DNA from 4 places in the Lysinibacillus sp. OL1 genome. Region 3 is predicted to be linked to each of the others. Evidence: predicted binding sites of a transcription regulator. Region 3 holds the regulator's gene; each other region holds the start of a gene.
What was found. The regulator LexA, encoded in region 3, represses DNA repair genes until DNA is damaged. The targets are predictions, from matches to a motif close to CGAACATATGTTCG.

Region 1 (5,623 bases), on a different contig from region 3:
GGGGACTATAGATGCATAAAAAAGATATTATGAATAGTGAAACAATGATGTATATGCCTGTGTATGATTCCTTTGGAAATTTATGTACGCAGGTGTTTGAGAAAAATAATGAGTATATATCTACGCTACCACCAACGAAATTATTGGACTTTAATCTGCGTTATTTTGGTTCTAGTTTAAGAGGAGCGTTCGATGGTTCAAAAATGATCCTAGGCAAACTTAATAAAAATCCTATTGTCGTGCACGAACGTTGTAATATTTTATGGTTCCCTAGTAGGTCTCCTCTACATCCTGACTGTATCTGGTTCGCTGTCCATCATATAGATGACTATGTCGCTGTGGATAAAAAGATGACAAAGGTTACTTTTATGAATGGCAAGGAATTTATTGTGGATGTCAGTGTGAATGCGTTAGAGTCTCGGATTCAAAGAGCTTTTTTATTAAAATATAGACTAGAGAAACGAACAAAATATTTACTTGTTCAGTATGACCGTGTGAAAGTATTTCAACGTCTTGCCAAAAATATGTTTGAGGACGAGACGCAGGATAGTTGACTTAATTGCACAAAACATCTGCTATATAGTATGTTTTCGTTTCTAAAAACGTTATAATAAAAAGATACGGGGCTTTATGAATAAACTGTTAGCTCCATGACTAACGTTCGGAGGATTTAACGATGATTGAATTAGCAGATGTACGCAATGTGTTAGACACTACAGCCAAAAAATTGGCGGACTTTAGGGGGTCTCTTTGACTTAGAGAACAAAGAGGCACGTATTCAGGAGCTAGATGAAATGATGCTAGAGCCAGGCTTTTGGGATGATCAGCAGGGTGCTCAGGTGATTATCAATGAAGGAAATGGCTTGAAAGCTATTGTCAATGAATATAAAGATTTAGTGGAAACACATGAAAATTTAGATATGACACTGGAACTTTTACGTGAAGAACCAGACGAAGAATTACAAGAAGAACTAGGCAAAGAACTAGCAGAATTCCAACAAAAGATGGCTGATTTTGAGCTTCAATTACTGCTAAGTGGCCCATACGATCAAAACAATGCCATTTTAGAGTTGCATCCTGGTGCTGGTGGTACGGAATCACAGGACTGGGGTTCAATGCTATTGCGTATGTATACACGATGGGCTGAGAAGCGTGGATTTAAAGTGGAAACAGTGGACTATCTACCAGGAGATGAAGCCGGAATTAAATCTGTAACATTGTCGATTAAAGGTCACAATGCTTTCGGTTATTTACAAGCGGAAAAGGGTGTGCATCGTCTAGTACGTATTTCTCCATTCGATTCGTCTGGTCGCCGTCATACGTCTTTTGTTTCCTGTGATGTTATGCCAGAGTTTGACGACAATATTGAAATCGATATTCGTACAGAGGATTTAAAAATTGATACGTATCGTGCTACAGGTGCAGGTGGTCAGCATATTAATACGACAGATTCTGCCGTTCGTATTACGCATATTCCTACTGGTACGATCGTACAATGTCAAGCTGAGCGCTCCCAGATTAAAAACCGTGAAAAAGCGATGACGATGTTAAAAGGGAAGCTATATCAATTAGAACTTGATAAACAGCAGGCACAATTAGATGAAATACGTGGTGAACAAAAAGAAATAGGCTGGGGCTCCCAAATTCGTTCGTATGTCTTCCACCCATACTCAATGGTGAAAGATCATCGTACAAATGAAGAAACAGGTAATGTGGGTGCAGTGATGGATGGCGATTTAGATCCATTTATTAATGCCTATTTACGTTCAAAAATAAATTAATACCCAAATTCCCCAAGAGTGAGGTGCTCTTGGGGAATTTTTGTTAAAAGGGTGGGTGATAGGGTGCATCTTGGCTAAGCTGTTTTCGTTCATTCATGTAATATTTATACAGCATAGAAGCGTTAAGAAATTGTTTACTAATAGAAGCATATCGAATAGGTAGTTCGATTTGTTTATTATTTTTTAACGTTACAATACACCCCATTTCACTAGGTGTAATATTAATAATTGCATGAAGCCCTATCCATATATTATGAATGGAGCTGGGAGAATAAGTTGGCAGAAAAATACAGGGATAACCATAATCAAAGGCCACGACGATTGGTAGCTTGTGTTGATTGCCGAAAAAACGTTTAGCCGATTGTTTTGCGGCTTCATAGGTAGATCCTAATGAGAGACAGGATTTTCGAAGGACATGCATCGGTTTGCGTGTAACAATCAGCTCATTATGCTTATCAATCACATGCGTGAAGACTTTGGAGTCATGCTGAATAGGTTGTAGCAAATAAGTATTGAATGACATTAAGTAGCCGTTTACAAAGTTAGTTGTCATATAGGGAGTGCCTCCTTTTTTCTAGTGATAACGGTAGTGTAAAACAAAATATGACTTTCTTAAATTGGATGAAATAGTTGAAAATCGTTCATAAAAGCACGAAATGCCTAGAGAATTTGCTCTAAATATCAATTGATTAATAGCTAATCTAAGATATTTTCGAATCGTAAGCATTGCTTTTTAATTTCAATTTTCATATAATTTAGAAAAGGATCGAGGTGAGATCGTTGGATAAATATTATTCGTATACCGATTTTCTGAAAGCCGTTGGTCAGTCGAAAAAAGTTGATGAGGCAGAGAAATTATTAAACGAGATTTATTTAGATTTATTTTTAAATCGTATCCAGCGTATGCATCGGCAAGAGCAGCTCATGGTTCTGATAGATAGAGCACTCGATGAAAAAGATGAAAACGCATTTTATCAATACGCATCCGAACTAACTTCCTTACTCCAAACAGAAGAAGAATCATATTGACGAACCCGCTCTCCATATCTATTGGAGAGTGGGGTTTTTTTGCTTTTGAAAATAGTTGCAGTGGAAGTAAAGAGTGTATGTGTTGGCTAGAAGAAGTGGTTTTGCTTATAGAATGAGGAAAGTCATTCAAAAAGTTTGAGCCTCTGTTTATAAAAAAGTGAGAGCGCTCCGATAAAGTAGAATCCGCTCATAAAAGGAGGAGAGCCAGGCTCCTGAGAGAGTATGAGCTACACATGAAGCAAAAAGGAAATCCCATCCATCGATGAAGCTTGAAAATCTAATAAAACGGCTATTATAAGAGTAACAAGTTAAATGGACCTTATTATTATGTAATAAAAATTTTAGAGATGAAAAAAAATTTTACAAACATTCGTTCGTTAAATGTTCGAAATTTTAATATTGCTATGCTAAAATATATGTACAAATTGGAAGGAAAGGACGTGGACATGAGTGCAATCATTTGATTTACAAGCGCCATATCAGCCTAACGGGGATCAGCCACAGGCCATTGCGGAATTAGTGGAGGGTGTGAAAGCAGGCAAACGTCATCAAACATTGCTTGGTGCTACTGGAACAGGTAAGACATTTACCATCTCGAATGTCATCCAGCAAGTTAAAAAACCAACACTAATCATGGCACACAATAAAACACTAGCTGGCCAGTTATATAGTGAATTTAAAGAGTTCTTCCCGAATAACGCCGTAGAATATTTTGTCAGCTACTATGATTACTACCAACCAGAAGCTTATGTACCGCAAACAGATACCTATATAGAAAAAGACTCTAGTATTAACGATGAAATTGATAAGCTGCGTCACTCTGCTACCTCTGCATTGTTTGAGCGTGAGGATGTCATTATTATTGCATCTGTGTCCTGCATTTATGGTTTAGGTTCTCCCGAAGAATATCGAGAAATGGTTGTTTCCATTCGTACAGGTATGGAAATTGAACGTAATCAGCTATTACGCAAGCTTGTAGACGTTCAGTATGAGCGAAATGATGTTAGTTTTACACGCGGAACATTTCGGGTACGTGGAGATGTAGTGGAAATCTTCCCAGCCTCTCGTGATGAGCATTGTATTCGTGTGGAATTTTTTGGGGATGAAATCGATCGTATCCGTGAGGTAGATGCACTAACGGGAGAGATTTTATCGGATCGAGAGCATGTTGCTATTTTCCCTGCATCCCACTTCGTTACACGAGAAGAGAAAATGCGTAAAGCGATTGAAAACATTGAAAAAGAATTAGAGGAACGACTTGCTTTATTACGTGCAGAAGATAAATTACTAGAGGCACAACGTTTAGAACAACGTACACGGTATGATTTAGAGATGATGCGTGAAATGGGCTTTTGCTCTGGGATTGAAAACTATTCACGTCATTTAACATTGCGTGAAGCAGGTGCCACTCCATATACGTTGCTAGATTATTTCCCCGAAAACTTTTTACTTGTGGTTGATGAAAGTCATGTAACACTCCCACAGGTTCGAGGAATGTACAATGGTGACCAAGCGCGTAAAGGTGTGCTCGTAGAACACGGCTTTCGCTTGCCATCAGCACTTGATAACCGTCCTTTGCGTTTTGAAGAGTATGAAAATCGTGTACATCAAGCAATTTATGTATCAGCCACACCTGGTCCATATGAGCTGGAGCATACACCAGAAATGGTAGAGCAAATTATCCGACCAACTGGATTATTAGATCCATTAATTGATGTACGTCCTATCGAAGGGCAAATCGATAATTTAATTGATGAGATACAAGATCGAATTGCGCGAGATGAGCGAGTTTTAGTGACAACGCTAACGAAGAAAATGTCTGAGGATTTATCGGCCTACTTGAAGGAAATGGGCTTAAAAGTAGAATACCTACATTCAGAAATTAAGACACTAGAGCGTATTGAAATTATCCGTGAGCTACGCAAAGGAACGTATGATGTGCTAATTGGTATTAATTTATTGCGTGAAGGTCTTGATATTCCTGAAGTGTCCCTTGTGGCCATTTTAGATGCTGATAAAGAAGGATTTTTACGTTCAGAGCGTTCATTGATTCAAACCATTGGTCGTGCTGCTCGTAACGCGAATGGTCATGTCATTATGTATGCAGACCATGTAACAGACTCGATGAAAAAGGCAATTGATGAAACGAAACGTCGTCGTGCGTTACAAATGGCTTATAACGAGGAGCATGGCATAACACCTCAAACGATCATTAAGAAAATCCCAGATGTGATTCGCGCAACACAAGTAGCAGAAGAAGAGGAATCCTATGTAACAAAGGCCACGAAAGGCAAAAAGCTGACAAAGGCGGAAAGAGAACAGCTCTTGGCTTCTCTAGAAGTCGAAATGAAGGAAGCAGCAAAAGCGCTTGACTTTGAACGTGCGGCTGAGTTACGAGATACAATATTTGAATTGAAGGTAGAAGGGTGAATGACTTGTGAAAAATACTGAAATCGTCGTGCAAGGTGCACGTGCTCATAATTTAAAAAATATTAATGTCACAATTCCGCGTGACCAATTAGTCGTTTTAACAGGATTATCGGGCTCCGGAAAGTCTTCTTTAGCATTTGACACAATTTATGCGGAGGGCCAGCGTCGTTACGTTGAGTCCCTTTCCGCCTATGCCCGTCAATTTCTTGGACAAATGGATAAGCCAGATGTCGATGCGATAGAAGGTTTATCGCCTGCTATTTCCATTGATCAAAAAACGACAAGTCGTAACCCACGATCTACTGTCGGTACGGTAACGGAAATCTATGATTACCTACGTTTACTTTATGCCCGCATTGGTAAACCTATCTGTCCAAATCATG
Region 2 (5,623 bases), on a different contig from region 3:
GAAACGCAGTATACGTACGAGTGAGCTAATCATCCAATGCTGATAATAATCTTCTGCTGATTGTAAAAAGGATGTAAATAGCGCTGGTACGACTAAGACAAAAGGTGTGCCATCAACTAGAATCGCCACTTTGCCATCTAATAATTCACCTGCGATGACATCAGGACGTTCGGAGTTGTAGACGGTTGGAAACATCGAGTTTTTTGAGTCTTGAATAAAATCTTCAATATAGCCACTTTCCAGAATGCCATCAATATTAATACGATCTAGTCGAGCCAATACCTCTGCGACGATTTTGTCACTGGCGATGCCATTTATATACATCACCGCTACATCTGTTTGTGTCACATCTCCGATAACACGGGACTTAATCCAGAGATTCGGACTTTTAATTTTGCGACGAATGAGCGCTGTATTCGTACGCAAGGTTTCCGTAAAGGACTCCCTCGGTCCGCGAATAACGGATTCCGTCGATGGCTCCGTGACAGCTCGATCCTTGGCACTTCTAGTACTTGTCACAATCCCTTCGGCAAAGCCATCTAATAAAATAACCGTTTCACCATTGAGAATGGCATTGTAGAGTGTTGTGAAATGCTCAATATTCGTCACATCGCCTACTGTTAAATAGGAATTTCGAACATATTGATTAATGGTTGTTATTTCAATATCTTGTTCTTCTTCAATATTTGCCATCAGTTTATCGATAACAGAATCAGAAATAGTCGTTTTATCCGATAGGCCATCAATGGAAATAATGGCGAGGCTATGGGGATCAGTTTCTCCAATCGCAATTTCACGTATGATAATATCATTACTATGCCCTAGTGACTGTTGAATGATTTTTATATTTTTAGATAGGGAAGTATACAATAAATCGTTCGTTGTATGGGATGGGGAGGTCTCGTTATTGCTAGACATGGACATGTGTTTTCCTCCTCAAAAGGTCGTTCATTACCTTTAGAATGGACAATTTTTTTGAGAGATAAACGAAAGAGATATGAAAAATCTAGCTATTTGTAGCAATATTACATCACTTGCAACTTTCGTGTGTCCTTGTTTGTGATAAATAAAAAAACAGTCTGTCCTTTCATGTATGGAAAGGACAGACTGTTTTATGTACGATAGTCGTATTGTAATTCATCTTTACTTGTATCAACATCTACATGTAAATTGTGATCGTTAAAGAACCAAAGATCTTTCTCATCAATGTAATAGATAACACCATCAATTTCTGTCTGTACACCTATGGCAATAGGTTCCTCACGTGTCATGCCTAGCGAAAAGCCTTCATGAAACGGACTTGAGCCACCATAGCGTGCATAAAAACGAATTGTATCACCAGGTTCAACTTCCATTTCATGTTTGAACCATTGTAGGGCCTCATCTGTCAATGCAATATTCATTTCAAATGCTCCTCTCTTCCTACAGCCATTTTACCTTTGGTTCGGTGCCGTTTTTAATACGGGCAATATTGGCACGGTGACGATAAATAATAAAGGTAAATAAAAAGGCTACCAAGATGCCTAATGCAAAGTCACCTGTAATAAAATAATAAACGATTGCATAGATAAGCGCTACTAAAGCGGCTATCATTGATGTTAAGCTGACGATTTTTGTGATTTTTAAAGTCACAATAAAGGTAATAAATAGTAGGACAAAGAGTAGCCAAGAATAGCCTAATAATACACCCGCTGACGTTGCCACAGCTTTCCCACCACGGAAGTTGGCAAAGATCGGGAACATATGACCGATTACTGCGACAAGGCCCAGTAATAAAGAATGGAGTGTAGTATCAGAGAAAACAGGAAGTGTCACGAGTAAGACAGCGGCAGTCCCTTTTAAGACATCCATCACTGTAACAATAATACCAGCCTTTTTCCCTAATGTTCTAAAAGTATTGGTCGCACCAAGATTACCGCTCCCGTGTTCACGAATATCGGTATTATAAAAAATTTTGCCTATCCATAATCCAGAAGGTATAGAGCCGATTAGATAAGCACATAAAATAATAAGTCCATTGATCATAGTTGGACTCCTTTCATTCATAGTCCATCACTTGGTACTAATAGTTTGTAACAAGTATTTTACACTTTTTCTTGCTAATCTACAATGTTATGAAGGAGATTTCATCCGAAGTCTTGAATCAATACAAAAGAGAATCTATTAGCGAGGACTAGGCTTTTAGACGTAAATTTGCAGGAAGCACTAAAACCTTTATAAAAATATAGGCAAAATGGCAATTTTGTCAATCGCTCATTCCTTTGGTAGAATAGAAGTCTAACTTTATCCTGTTTCAGCGCAAGGCACGAGGTAGTGTGCAAGCATCACCACTTTATTTTGCAACTAAGTAGGCTTCAATGCGTCAAATGATGATGGAAGCTAGAAGCAGTCTGTCTTGCTCAAATACCAATTTTAAGCAACTGTTGAAGATGTTTACTATTAATAAAAAAGATCAAAACTGTGAGCAAATTTTAAAATTTTATTGGACCTGTCGCTAGCTATTGACAGGAAATGCTATTATTATTAGGATGAGAACATAAATAGAACATGTGTTTGTTTTTTGGAGGGGAATTTTTTTGACGAATAAACAGTCACCTAGCGTCTATAATGATGACGCTATACAAGTATTAGAAGGATTAGAAGCGGTACGCAAACGACCTGGCATGTATATCGGTTCGACGGATGGCCGTGGACTTCATCACCTTGTGTATGAAATCGTAGATAATGCGGTGGATGAAGCACTGGCTGGCTTTGGATCTCATATTATTGTCACAATTCATAAAGATCAAAGTATGAGTGTGCGCGACTTTGGACGTGGAATGCCAACCGGTATGCATAAAATGGGCAAACCGACATCAGAAATTATTTTTACTGTGCTACACGCTGGTGGTAAATTTGGTCAAGGTGGCTATAAAACAAGTGGAGGTTTACATGGTGTTGGTTCTTCCGTTGTGAATGCGCTCTCAACATTTTTAGAGGTGACAATCCATCGCGATGGTAAAAAGTATCGTCAACGCTTTGAGCATGGTGGACAGCCTGTCACAACACTTGAAAACATTGGGCAGACCAAGCAGACAGGAACGCTTGTTCATTTCTTACCAGATGAAACGATCTTCTCTGTCACAAAATTCAATTATGATACGTTAGCAGAACGATTACGTGAATCAGCCTTTTTATTAAAGGGCTTAAAAATTGAATTAATTGATGAGCGCGAGGAAGGCAAGAGCGATGTGTTCTTTTATGAGAATGGCATCGAGGCTTTCGTTGCGTATTTGAATGAGGAAAAAGATGTTCTTCATCCAGTAAAATATGTAGAAGGCGTACAGGATGAAATCGAAGTAGAGTTCGCTTTCCAGTATAACGATGGTTATTCAGAAACGATTTTATCATTTGTTAATAATGTCCGTACACGTGATGGTGGTACACATGAAACGGGTGCAAAGGCAGCATTGACGCGTGTCTTTAATGAATATGCAAGAAAAATTGGCCTGTTAAAGGACAAGGATAAAAACCTTGAGGGGACAGATATTCGTGAGGGCTTAGCAGCGATCGTGTCTGTTCGTATCCCAGAGCATTTACTGCAATTTGAAGGACAAACAAAGGGCAAGCTTGGGACAAGTGAGGCTCGTTCTGCAGTAGATAGTGTAGTGTCTGAGCAAATTTTGTATGTGCTAGAGGAAAATGCAGAGTTATCAGCTTCACTTGTTCGTAAAGCGATTCGAGCGCAGCAAGTGCGTGAAGCAGCTCGTAAAGCGCGTGAGGATGCACGAAATGGCAAGAAAAATAAAAAGGGTAGTACGATTTTATCTGGAAAATTAACGCCAGCTCAGTCACGTAATGCAGCAAAAAATGAGCTGTATTTAGTCGAGGGTGATTCTGCGGGTGGCTCTGCTAAACAAGGACGTGACCGTACATTCCAAGCGATTCTGCCATTGCGCGGGAAGGTTATCAACACAGAAAAAGCCAAGCTACAGGATATTATGAAAAACGAAGAAATTTCAACGATTATCCATGCGATTGGGGCAGGTGTTGGCACGGATTTTGCGGTGGAGGATTCTGCCTACAATAAAGTAGTCATCATGACCGATGCGGATACGGATGGGGCACATATTCAAGTCTTGCTATTAACATTCTTCTATCGTTATATGCGTCCGCTCATTGAGTCTGGAAAGGTCTATATCGCACTACCGCCGCTTTATAAAGTCTCAAGAGGTACAGGAAAAAAAGAAGTCATTGAATATGCTTGGACAGAAAGTGACTTACAAAAGGCCATCAAGAAGGTTGGAAAGGGTTACATATTACAGCGCTATAAAGGTCTTGGTGAGATGAATGCAGACCAACTATGGGACACAACAATGAACCCTGAAACACGGACATTAATTCGTGTCACAATCGAGGATGGTGCACGAGCGGAGAGACGTGTCACGACGTTAATGGGTGATAAGGTGGAACCACGTCGTAAATGGATCGAAGCCAATGTAGACTTCGGTATGGAGGATGATTCTAACATTTTAGAGAATGAATTCATCCAACAAGAGGAGGACCAAGCATGAGTAGTACAGAAAAGTTTCAAGATTTACCGTTAGAAGAAGTAATGGGTGACCGTTTTGGTCGCTATAGTAAATATATTATTCAAGACCGCGCGTTGCCTGATGCACGTGACGGTCTTAAACCAGTACAGCGCCGTATTTTATATGCGATGTTTACGGAAGGCAACACACATGATAAGCCGTTCCGTAAATCCGCAAAAACAGTGGGTAATGTAATTGGTAACTATCATCCGCACGGCGATAGCTCTGTGTATGAAGCGATGGTACGGATGAGTCAGGACTGGAAGGCACGTCATATGCTCATTGAGATGCACGGGAACAATGGCTCGGTAGATGGCGATCCACCAGCTGCAATGCGGTATACAGAGGCGAGACTATCAGCTATTGCCGCTGAAATGCTACGAGATATTGGCAAGAAAACGGTCGAATTTGTGCCAAACTTTGATGATCAGGATATGGAGCCAACTGTATTACCAGCACGTTTTCCTAACCTTTTAGTCAATGGCTCTACAGGAATTTCTGCTGGGTATGCGACAGATATTCCGCCACATGCCTTAGATGAAGTACTGGATGCTGTGTTGATGCGCTTAGACAAGCCTAATGTTACTGTAGATGAATTGATGACGGTGATTAAAGGACCTGATTTCCCAACGGGTGGAATCATTCAAGGTGTTGATGGCATTAAAAAGGCGTATGAAACAGGTCGGGGTAAAATCATCGTCCGTGCACAAGCAGTTGTTGAACCAATCAAGGGTGGTAAAGAGCAAATTGTTATCACTGAGTTACCATATGATGTAAATAAAGCGAATCTTGTGAAAAAAATTGATGAGCAACGGGTAGATAAACGACTAGAAGGCATTGCGGAAATTCGTGATGAATCAGACCGTACAGGGTTACGTGTCGTAATTGAGCTGAAAAAGGATGTACCAGGACAAGGAATTTTACAGTACTTGTTTAAAACAACGGATTTACAGGTAGCTTATAATTTTAATATGATTGCCATTCATAATCGTCGTCCAACGATGATGACATTGCCTTTATTGCTAGATGCCTATATTGCCCACCAAAAAGAA
Region 3 (5,623 bases):
ATTGTCCAAAATGCCAGAGACGACTAACGGCGCTTGATTTAGTACCAGTTTTGTCTTATGTATTTTTAGGAGGAAAATGTCGGGGTTGTGGCAATAAAATTTCTTGGGTTTACCCAGTCATAGAATTAATGACAGGTGTATTATTTGCCTTTGCTTATTGGCAGCTAGGCTTGGGCATAGAATTGATAGTAGCGTTCCTTTTTATCTCCTTATTAGTTATTATCGTTGTGTCAGATTTGGCCTATATGCTAATTCCAGATAAGGTGTTAGTATTCTTTTTACCTTTGCTAGCTATTGGACGAGTGCTGTCACCATTAACACCGTGGTGGGACTCTCTTGTGGGTGCTGTGGTTGGTTTTGGCATATTATATATCATTGCTGTGCTATCAAACGGTGGCATGGGTGGAGGCGATATTAAATTATTCTTTTTAATTGGTCTCGTTCTGGGTACGATTGATACACTGTTAACGCTATTTTTAGCAGCAGTGATTGGTATGATTGTCGGGATTACCATGTTATCGAAAAACAAACAGGGGAGAAAAACACCCATTCCGTTTGGGCCATCTATTGCATTGGCCGCAGTTATTGTTTATTTCTATGGCGATGTATTAATTAATTGGTATCTAGGCTTTTGGTAATTGTGCAATTTTCAAGAATTTGGAGGGAAGCAAGTGAAACCGATTATTGGTATTACAGCCTTTGTTGAGGATGATTTATCCTCTCAATTAAATGCTGCTTACAGTAAAAGCATCATTGAAGCAGGTGGAATTCCACTGATTATTCCAATTGGAGTAGAAGAAGAGGCAGCCCAGATTTTAGCCCTTACAGACGGTTTATTATTATCTGGTGGTCATGATGTGCACCCATTTCTATTCGGGGCTGAGCCTTCATTAAAGCTTGGAAAAATTCATCCAGCGCGAGATACGATTGAGTTAGCATTGATTGAAGCCGCATTCCAACGTAAGATGCCTATTTTCGGGATCTGTCGAGGAATTCAAATACTAAATGTTGCATTAGGTGGTACCTTATATCAGGATATTGATAGTGATCACTTTAGTACCAAGTTACTCCAACATATGCAGCAATCAGGTCGAGCTGTAGCTACCCATTCTGTACAGGTTATTGCTGACAATCTATTAGCGACTATCGTTGAACAAGAGAAGATTGCAGTGAATTCATTTCATCATCAAGCGGTGAATGTGTTAGCAGAAAAATTAAAAGTAGCAGCAAAATCCAGCGACGGTATTATCGAAGCGGTAGTTCATGAGGAGATGCCATTTTGCTTGGCTGTTCAGTGGCATCCTGAGGAACTAGCCATAGCAGGAGATGAGAGTGCTCAAAAGCTATTTTCAGCCTTTATTGAAGCGAGCTTAAAATTTAAGAAGGAAGCTTAGAAGGGGCATTATACAAAGAATCCAATCGTATATGGATTCTTTTTTTGCGTAAAAAAGAGGATACATGCTCTTAGAAGGAACATAATCCTCAAAACCTGCTTTAATCGTTAATGTACACGTCTGTAAAGACCTACAACTTGTCCTAAAATAGAAACTTGATCGACAATAATAGGTTCCATAGAAGAATTTTCAGGTTGTAAACGGAAATGGTTTTTCTCTTTAAAGAAACGTTTTACAGTTGCTTCATCCTCAGCTGTCATAGCTACAACAATATCCCCATTATTAGCTGTTGCCTTTTGTTTGACAATGACTAAATCTCCATCTAAAATCCCAGCTTCAATCATTGATTCCCCCATGATTTCTAGCATGAACAATTGATCTTCACTTGTGCCATACGTATCGGGTAATGGGAAGTATTCTTCAATATTTTCAATTGCTGTAATTGGAGAACCAGCTGTAACCTTCCCGACAAGTGGGACATGGATCACCTGTTGCTTTTGAATGGATTCTTCAGGCTCTAAAATTTCAATTGCGCGTGGCTTTGTTGGATCTCGACGAATAAAGCCTTTTTGTTCTAATCGAGCTAAATGTCCATGAACAGTTGAACTGGAAGCAAGTCCAACTGCTTCACCAATTTCACGTACTGATGGTGGATATCCTTTAGCTCGTACCTCTTCCTTAATGAAAGCTAAAATGTCCTCTTGTCTTTTCGAAACTTTTTTCATGAGTGCTCACCTCTTTTTTCTAATATCATTCTACTTATTTGATAGTATAACAGAATGCGAACATGTATGCAAACATAGGTTCGAAAAGTGTTTGACAAAAACGTTTGTTCGCTTTATTATGGGAACATACATTCCGAACAAACATTCTTAAAAAGGGGTAATGATTATGACATGGTTGAAGAAAAACACACATATCTCAATTTTAATAGGAGCTTGTTTACTATTTGCAGCATACCTTTACATTACTGATCCAGGAAAAGTTAGTTACGCAGAAATTCAAATTGAACATGGAGATAGCTTGTGGTCGTTAGCTGAGCAATATCGTGGTAAAATGAGTACTGATGATTGGATAAAGCTTGTAAAAACGGAAAATGAACTAGCAGATATTAAAATTGTAGCGGGAAAATCTCTAGTTATTCCTGTAGTGAGTGATCAAGCCAGTCCCATCAATACTATCGAAATTGCGAGAAATGAACAATGATAAATAATCAACTATCGGCTGTTGTCTATTGTCGCGTAAGTACTGAAAAAGAAACACAAAGCTCCTCATTAGAGCGCCAGCAGGAAGAGTTGCTGCGCTATGCTAAAGAGCAAGGCTATGCGGTGAAGGGCGTGTTTAAAGATCAACATAGTGGCTATGATGTAGAACGTGAAGGCTTACTAGAAATGCTTGATTTTATAAAAGATAAGAACATTAATGCTCTTTTTGTCCAAGATGAAACTCGTTTAGGACGAGGCAATGCAAGGATGGCTGTATTACATTTATTACAAAAGTCAGCAACTGACGTTTTTTCGATGCGTGATGCAGGCCCAGTTCAATTAAATGAAATGGATACGATGCTGCTTGAAATTTTAGCGATTGTAGAGGAGTATCAGCGTAGAATCCATAATGCTAAAATTCGACGAGGTATGCGACGTGCTGTAGAAAACGGCTATCGTCCAGAAAATAATTTATCGAACCGAGGTAATCCGCAGGGGCAGGAGCGAAAAGATCTACCTGTAGAGGAAATTGTGAAGCTCCGCAAACGTGGATTTACCTTTGAAGAAATTTCTATAACGCTTAGAGGGTTAGGATTTGAGGTAAGTAAGGCGACTGTACATCGTCGTTTCCAAGAGCACCAAGAAAGATTAGCAGGAAAATAATATTCCTGCTAATTTTTTTTCTGTAAAAAACTACTGAAGCGAAGAAAAGCTTTCGATGATAACATGATTAGGCAGTTGGAAAGGGTGCTCTTTATTTATTCGATCATAAAACATGATGCCATTTAAATGATCGATTTCATGCTGTACAACGATGGCCCCATAGCCCTGTAACTGTACAATGATTTCATGTCCATCGATGTCGTAAGCTTTGACTTTAATTCTCTCATATCTCGGTACAAAACCAGGGACAGGTCGATTTACAGATAGACAGCCTTCTCCCTCCGGTAGATAAATCATATTAAGGGAATGACTCATTATTTTAGGGTTAATCAGCATCATTTCTTGGTCATCAAAGAGTACAGCAAACATTCGTTTATCTACGCCAATTTGATTAGCAGAGAGCCCACTCCCAGGGCGAAGCTTATATTTTTTTGCTAGCGTTGGATTTTGGCTATTTTTCAGATATTGTAGCATGGCTAGGAGGGTATTTCGGTCCTCATTGGTCACGGGTATCGATACTTCTTGAGTTTGTTTTCTTAAAATTGCTGAGTGTTCTTTCACGAAGTCCTTCATTGTAATCATATAATTTGGGTGAAATTTAGTCATAGATAAACACCTCATCAATTCGGCTATTGAGAACCTTAGCAATCTTAAAAGCTAATTCTAGGGTCGGATCATATTTATCATTTTCAATACTATTAATGGTCTGTCTCACAACTCCACACTCTTTTGCAAGAGCAGCTTGTGTTATGCCTAATTTTTTTCTTAAAATTTTGATGATGTTCTTCAGAATTATTCCTCCATTTTGTCCAAAGTATTAGACATATATCGTAAGATAAGAATTAAAAAATGTCCAACTAATTGGACATTTTTTGGTGTGAAAAACAAAACAGTCAATTGAAGGGGAGAAATGGATTTCCATTGCAGGCTGCTTGCTTTCTTGTAGCACACAGACGGAACGGAAATCACCCCACAGCCTTGTTAAAAATTCTCATTCTACTAATGACATCATCTTTTTCAACAACATGAAATGCCCGATTAATTGGACATTTGGGTTTTAAATCATCACTTAATACCAATTTTCATCAAAATTTAGCTTTAACGCATGCCCGAAACAAATACCGAAAGGAATAAAACCTCTTCCTCTTGCTGTAATGATATTTCCATCTTGTACCACTAGTTCATCTGAATAGTTATGAAGTTCAAAGCATCCTAACTGCTCCATGCCATCTAAAGGTAGTCCTACTGTATATTTTTTGTTCTTTAAGACCCCTGCTTTTGCTAATAGGTAAGGGGAGCTAGAAATACTTGCAATCATTCCTCCTTTTGCAGATAGAAGATGAATGAAGTCTAGTAAGCTCTCTTCAAGTTGTAATGTAGAAATATCCATACAGCCTGGTAATAGTAGACTATCAATATCGTCAAGCTCTACCTCATTCACGGATAAATCAGCTATACAATTTAAACCAGATTCTCCTCTGATAGGTTTGGTATTCGATGCAAGTGTGATGATGGGTTTACCGCCTTGCATTAATATGGACAAAGCAACACTCAATTCATATTCACTAAATTGTGGGTATAATAACACCGCAGTTTTCTTCATTTCATACACCTCTTACCTTTTGAGTGTTCCATTCTTCCTCTAAAATAGCGTAATAGTATTCATCCCACCAAGTCTCTCCATGAGGAATGCATTTTTTGAAAAATCCTTCTTGGCGCATTCCGATTTTTTCCATGACTCGGTAAGAAGCGATATTTTCTGGCTGGCATGTGGCAATAATTCGATGAAGTTTCATTTTATTAAAGCTGTGATCTAATAGGGCCTTAGCAGCTTCAGAAGCATAGCCATGATTGTGATAGGCAGGATTCATAACCCATCCAATTTCATACGTATGATCGCCAAAGTATTTGTGGAAAACAAGATGACCAATGACTCGCTGTTGTTCACGTAAAACAATGGCGAAATGTTTTGCTTGCTCGTTGCTATTCTCTGTTATGAAATTTTGAACCTGATCTTCATTCAACACACCCTCTGGCATATAGTGCATGACCGTTTTGTCGGACATATAGCTATAAACGGCCTGCCAATCTGAGGCTTCAAATGTTCGAATAAGTAATCTAGGTGTTGTGATGTTCATGATAGCTCCTCCTAATATCTATCAAATTTTTCCTTTTATTATTAGTTATACACCTCTAACTTCTGGAAGTCATGTAAATAATGGCTAAGAAGTGTTTTTAAGGGTTGGTATAACTGCATTTTAAGGGAAACCATGCTATACTTTGCATACTGAGGTCATTAAGCTAGGTACTGAAAGGTGTGTAACCATGTTATCAAAGGAAAAAATTAACCGAATTAATGAA
Region 4 (5,623 bases), on a different contig from region 3:
GGAATGAACACGGTAGGCAAAATCAATAGGAACAGAACCTGCTGGCAATTCAATGACATCACCTTCAGGTGTAAAGACATAAACCATATCAGAAAATAAATCAAATTTTAAGGATTCCATAAATTCTTCTGCGTTGGAAGATTCATTTTGAAACTCCAAAATTTCACGGAACCACGTTAATTTTTGGTCGACATTTTGCTTTTGATGATCAACGTTTTTACCTTCTTTATATGCCCAGTGCGCCGCAATCCCGTACTCTGCAATTTTGTGCATTTCCTTTGTACGAATCTGTACCTCCAACGGATCACCATAAGGTCCAATAACAGTCGTGTGTAGAGACTGGTACAGGTTTTGTTTTGGCATAGCAATATAGTCTTTAAAGCGTCCTGGCATTGGTTTCCAAAGTGTATGCACAATCCCTAATACGGCATAGCAATCTTTAATACTATCGACAAGAACACGAATGGCTAATAAATCATAAATTTCATTAAACTGTTTCTTTTGTAACACCATTTTTCGATAGATACTGTAAATATGTTTTGGTCGACCATAGACATCTGCGTCAATTTCAACCTCATTCAGTTGTGATTTCATCTCAGCCATCACATTTTCTAAATAAGCTTCACGTTCATCACGTTTTTTCTTCATCAGACTGACAATACGATAATATTGTTGTGGGTTTAAATAGCGCAGTGCTGTATCTTCAAGCTCCCATTTTACAGTCGAAATTCCAAGACGATGAGCAAGTGGTGCAAAAATCTCGAGCGTCTCTTTTGAAATGCGTCGTTGCTTTTCAGCAGGTAAATGCTTTAACGTACGCATATTATGAAGACGGTCTGCTAGCTTAATGAGGATGACACGAATATCTTGCGCCATAGCCACAAACATTTTCCGATGATTTTCTGCCTGCTGCGCCTCTTTAGATAAATATTTAATTTTCCCTAGTTTGGTAACACCATCAACAAGCACGGCCACCTCTTCGCCAAATTCACGTACCAAATCATCCCGTGTAAAATCGGTATCTTCGACAACATCATGTAAAAAACCTGCCGCTACAGTTTCTGGGTCCATTTGTAATTCAGCTAGAATACCTGCTACTTGTACTGGGTGAATAATATACGGTTCACCAGAGCTACGGAATTGCTCAATATGGGCATCCCTTGCTAATTCATATGCTTTTTTCACGAATGCGACATTTTCATCATTCATGTAGGATTTGACTAACTCAAAAACGTCCTCAGGAGTCAAAATTTGCTCTTTCGCCATAACATGTCCACCTTGCTCGTCAAATTTTTCAGATTAGATATAAACTTAATTGTATAAAATATTGTGGTCTATTGTAAAGAGACTGTATCATTTAGTTTAGTTAATCTCGTGAACAGTTCGAAAAATGGAAAAAATATTCTTCTTTTTAATAAAAAAGACCCTCTGCGACTTCACGTCACAAAGAGTCCTTGTTTCGACAAATTGATTAATGTAATTGATTGTAAGCTACAGCAATTTTCGCGCCGACTACTGCATTGTTTTTCACTAATGCAATGTTGGCATCAAGACTTTTACCTTCTGTTAATTCTTTAACTTTGCCAAGTAAGAATGGTGTAACATTTTTACCTTGAATGCCATTCTCTTCAGCTTCAACTAAAGCTTTTTCAATAATGTTTGTAATAAATGCATGCTCTAATGCTTCAGACTCAGGAATTGGATTTGCGATGACAGCGCCACCTTTTAAGCCTAATTGCCATTTCGCAGATAGCATTGCTGCAATTTCTTCTGGCGTATCTAATTGGAAGTTTACATCAAATCCACTTTGACGTGTGTAGAATGCTGGTAATTCATTCGTACCATAACCAACCACTGGCACACCTTTTGTTTCAAGATATTCTAATGTAAGACCGATGTCTAAAATAGATTTTGCACCCGCACAGATAACGGCAACATTTGTTTGTGCTAATTCTTCTAAATCAGCAGAGACATCCATTGTTGTTTCCGCACCACGATGTACACCACCAATACCACCTGTAACAAAGATTTCAATACCTGCAAGCTCTGCACAGATCATTGTCGCTGCAACTGTTGTAGCACCTAATTTTTTCGTTGCTAGTAAGTAGCCTAAGTCACGACGTGAAGCTTTTGCAACACCTTGAGCATTACCGAACATTTCTAGCTCTTCATCTGATAGACCAATTTTAATTTTCCCATCAATTAATGCAATTGTTGCTGGGACTGCACCATTATCGCGAATAATTTGCTCAACTTCACGCGCAGTTTGCACGTTTTGTGGGTATGGCATACCGTGTGAAATAATTGTTGATTCTAACGCAACGATCGGTAGACCTTTTGCTTGTCCTGCTTTTACTTCTTCTGATAATACGATGAATTCTTTCATGTTGTTATTCCTCCATTTCATTTTTCAACAAATCTACTGATAATTCAGGTCTTACTGTATAAGGAGATGCCAATGTATTTTTTGCATTGGTTAATCCAGCATCAATACATGTCTCAAAAGATTGTCCAGTCAGCCAGCTGTGAATAACAGCGCTGACAAAGGCATCTCCTGCTCCTGTCACATCTTCAATTTTGTCAATCACTTTAGCGGCAACATGACAAGGGGCAATCGTTGTAGATGCTGCATAAACGCCCTTGCTGCCAGCCGTGATAATGACATGCTCCGCACCTAATTGTAGGAGCTGTTGTAAAGCTTTTTCATAATGGGTAGCGTTTTCAATTTTATGTCCAACAATCGTTTCCGCTTCATCTGTGTTACAAATAAACCAAGTTACGCCTTGTAATGTTTCAGGTAGTCGATTCATTTTTGGCGAAGATACTGGCACAATGACAAGTGGAATATCACGAGCAAGGGCTACTTGCTGGATATACGCCACAGTTTCTTTTGGACAGTTTAAATCCAAAATAAAACAGCCCGCGTTTACAAGCATTGTTTCATGTTTTTTCAACAAGCTCGGTAACAGAAGATCGTAAACCTCCATATTTGCTACAGCTAGTGCTAGCTCACCCTGTTCATCCATGATGGCAGTATAAGAACCTGTGGAAGCCTCTGCAAGCTGCTCTACATAACGTAGATTCATAAAGGATTCCGAAGCCTCTTGGATCACTTGCCAATCAGCATCCTTACCTGCCGTTGTCAGTAACGTCACTTGGTGGTTTAATCTGCCTAAGTTTTCAGCAATATTTCGACCAACGCCACCTACACTAAAGGAAGAGCTGGCAGGGTTAGATGTTCCAAATTGAACATTGCCCTTTACATGGAATTTGCGGTCTAAATTAGCTCCACCGATGCAAATAATTTCATTTTCTTCGGGTAATATATAAGCACGACCTACAATTTTTCCTTGCTTCGTTAAACTAGACACTAAATTAGCAAGCACAGGACGCGACAGATTCATTGCATCTGCCATTTCTTGCTGAGACATAAACGGATTCTGGCGAATTAAAGCAAGCACCGCCTGTTCTCTTTCATTCATAGCATCACCTTTTATTATATTTGTTTATATTATAAACTTTTGTTTGTGTTATGTCAAAAGATTCTTTATTAAAAAAGTTGAACCCCATCTTACCGAGGTTCAACTTTTATGTGTTTACGCTTGCTGGGGTGTTTGTTTTTTAACAATGATAACGAATAAACTGGCCATTGCACAAAACATTCCTGCAAGGAAAAATGCCCATGTATAAGAATTGAAAAATTTATAAATTAACCCCCCACCATACGCAGCAACCGCTGCTCCTGCTTGATGTGAAGCAAATATCCAGCCGTAGATAATACTGCTTTTTTGCATACCAAAAATTTGTCGTGTCATACTGATGGTTGGTGGCACTGTAGCAATCCAATCTAGTCCGTAAAAAATCGTGAAAATCGTTAATAAAACAAATGATCCTTGTGCGAGTGCATAAGGGAGCAATAATAGAGATGCACCTCTTAACAGGTAATACCAAAACAATAACCACCGATTATCGAAGCGATCAGATAACCAGCCAGACGCAGTTGTACCTAATAAATTAAAAATGCCCATAAAAGAAAGTAATGATGCGGCAGTGACTAAAGGAACGCCAAAGCTAATACAATAAGAAACAAAATGAGTACCAATTAATCCGCTTGTCGATAGCCCACAAATAAAAAAACTACCTGCTAAGAGCCAAAATGCTTTAACCTTAATCGCCTCAAATAAACCTTTAAAAGCCATAGCTATTGGATTCTTTTTTTGCTGTATTTGTTGTTCCTCTATAGCCTCCTCTTGTCCATAAGGAGTTAACCCCATATCCTGAGGTCTATTTTTTATAAAAAGCGCAATCATGAAAAACATTATGATACTAAGGAGTAGCATTAATGCGATAGCCCATCGCCAAGAATAGTGTTCAATAATGATAGCTAGAACTGGTAATAAAATTAACTGGCCCGTGGCTGTACTTGCCGTTAAAATACCAACCGCTAATCCTCTGCGTTTTACAAACCAATGATTCGCAACATATGGGCTAAGGACAGTTAAAAAAAGACTTGCTCCAAGACCAATAATGCCCCCCCAAATAACAATTAGCTGCCAGGATTCACTCATCAAAAATGTTAAAGTCATTCCTAATACTAAAGTTGCCATAGCACCTAGCATCATTTTCTTTAAGCCAATGACTTCAAGTAATGCAGCCATAAATGGTCCAGATATGCCATATAAAAACAAACTTACAGCAAAGGCTAAAGCAATGGTTGAACGATCCCAGTGAAATTCTTTTTCAAGAGGGTCGATAAACACGCCAGATGATGACATTGTAATTCCTGCGACAATTATCGAGAAAAATGTGACGATTAAAATAAACCAACTATAATGAACACGTTTCACCTCAACACCTTCTTTTCTTTGATAGACTACAAAACATGTATATACATGTTTAAGTCTGCTTATTTCATTTATATGTATATACATGTATAATCATAGTAATCGTTCATAAAGCTGTCAAGAAGTAATTTCTAGTTATTGGGTGTATACTTATAATGAGTAGAATCCCCTTAAAGGAGTACTGTCGATGAAGAATCAACTTAAAAATATTGATTATACACAAATTTGTGTTTGTGCAAACCTTAGAAAAAAAACAAGGGTTGTCACACAATTATATGATAAGCTGCTACAGCCTACAGGTTTAAAAGTTACACAATATTCAATGCTTGCACATATTGACCTTCAACAAGCTGTCTCAATCAGCCGTTTAGGTGAAATTTTACAACTGGATCAAACCACTATAACACGTAATATTAATCTATTAAAGCAACATGGCTATGTTGAGTTAAAGCGAGATACCAATGATGCTCGTACCAAAAAAATAACGCTCACTGAAAAAGGTTTAGAAAAGCTGCATGAAGCAGCACCGATTTGGCAAGGCATTCAAGATAGAATTATCGAGGATATTGGAACCGAAAAATACGCAGATTTCTACGATACCTTGCGAACAATGCAAAAAATTATTCAAGCCTATGACGAAGTATAAAAAAAGCGCCCACAGTATAGGGCGCTTTTTGCCATGCTCTTAATATTGAATAAGTGTTTTAATATTTAAATCGCCAAGCTTTTCGCGACCATTTAATTCTAGAAGTTCAATCAGGAATGCACAGCCTACTACC

Region 1: the regulator LexA is predicted to act here: its motif matches at 3,174-3,187, upstream of uvrB (excinuclease ABC subunit UvrB).
Region 2: the regulator LexA is predicted to act here: its motif matches at 2,543-2,556, upstream of parE (DNA topoisomerase IV subunit B).
Region 4: the regulator LexA is predicted to act here: its motif matches at 3,515-3,528, upstream of EW028_RS07820 (carbohydrate kinase).

What each region holds. Positions count from the first base shown of each region.
Region 1 is NZ_SJDS01000013.1:104,377-109,999, reverse strand. It holds gene EW028_RS20130 (competence protein ComK) at 12-554, shown strand; one part of gene prfB (peptide chain release factor 2) at 677-751, shown strand; one part of gene prfB (peptide chain release factor 2) at 753-1,781, shown strand; gene EW028_RS20120 (competence protein ComK) at 1,825-2,334, opposite strand; gene EW028_RS20115 (IDEAL domain-containing protein) at 2,562-2,810, shown strand; gene uvrB (excinuclease ABC subunit UvrB) at 3,261-5,240, shown strand; gene uvrA (excinuclease ABC subunit UvrA) at 5,248-5,623, shown strand, end outside.
Region 2 is NZ_SJDS01000002.1:163,679-169,301, forward strand. It holds gene EW028_RS05195 (spore germination protein) at 1-924, opposite strand, end outside; gene EW028_RS05200 (HesB/YadR/YfhF family protein) at 1,113-1,403, opposite strand; gene plsY (glycerol-3-phosphate 1-O-acyltransferase PlsY) at 1,423-2,025, opposite strand; gene parE (DNA topoisomerase IV subunit B) at 2,577-4,553, shown strand; gene parC (DNA topoisomerase IV subunit A) at 4,550-5,623, shown strand, end outside.
Region 3 is NZ_SJDS01000001.1:40,389-46,011, forward strand. It holds gene EW028_RS00200 (prepilin peptidase) at 1-638, shown strand, start outside; gene EW028_RS00205 (gamma-glutamyl-gamma-aminobutyrate hydrolase family protein) at 672-1,394, shown strand; gene lexA (transcriptional repressor LexA) at 1,502-2,119, opposite strand; gene yneA (cell division suppressor protein YneA) at 2,286-2,600, shown strand; gene EW028_RS00220 (YneB family resolvase-like protein) at 2,597-3,262, shown strand; gene def (peptide deformylase) at 3,293-3,868, opposite strand; gene EW028_RS00230 (helix-turn-helix transcriptional regulator) at 3,861-4,052, opposite strand; gene EW028_RS00235 (DJ-1/PfpI family protein) at 4,332-4,865, opposite strand; gene EW028_RS00240 (GNAT family N-acetyltransferase) at 4,867-5,400, opposite strand; gene EW028_RS00245 (DUF896 domain-containing protein) at 5,588-5,623, shown strand, end outside.
Region 4 is NZ_SJDS01000003.1:129,619-135,241, reverse strand. It holds gene EW028_RS07830 (RelA/SpoT family protein) at 1-1,266, opposite strand, end outside; gene EW028_RS07825 (pseudouridine-5'-phosphate glycosidase) at 1,472-2,386, opposite strand; gene EW028_RS07820 (carbohydrate kinase) at 2,391-3,482, opposite strand; gene EW028_RS07815 (MFS transporter) at 3,597-4,847, opposite strand; gene EW028_RS07810 (MarR family winged helix-turn-helix transcriptional regulator) at 5,032-5,490, shown strand; gene EW028_RS07805 (adenine phosphoribosyltransferase) at 5,530-5,623, opposite strand, start outside.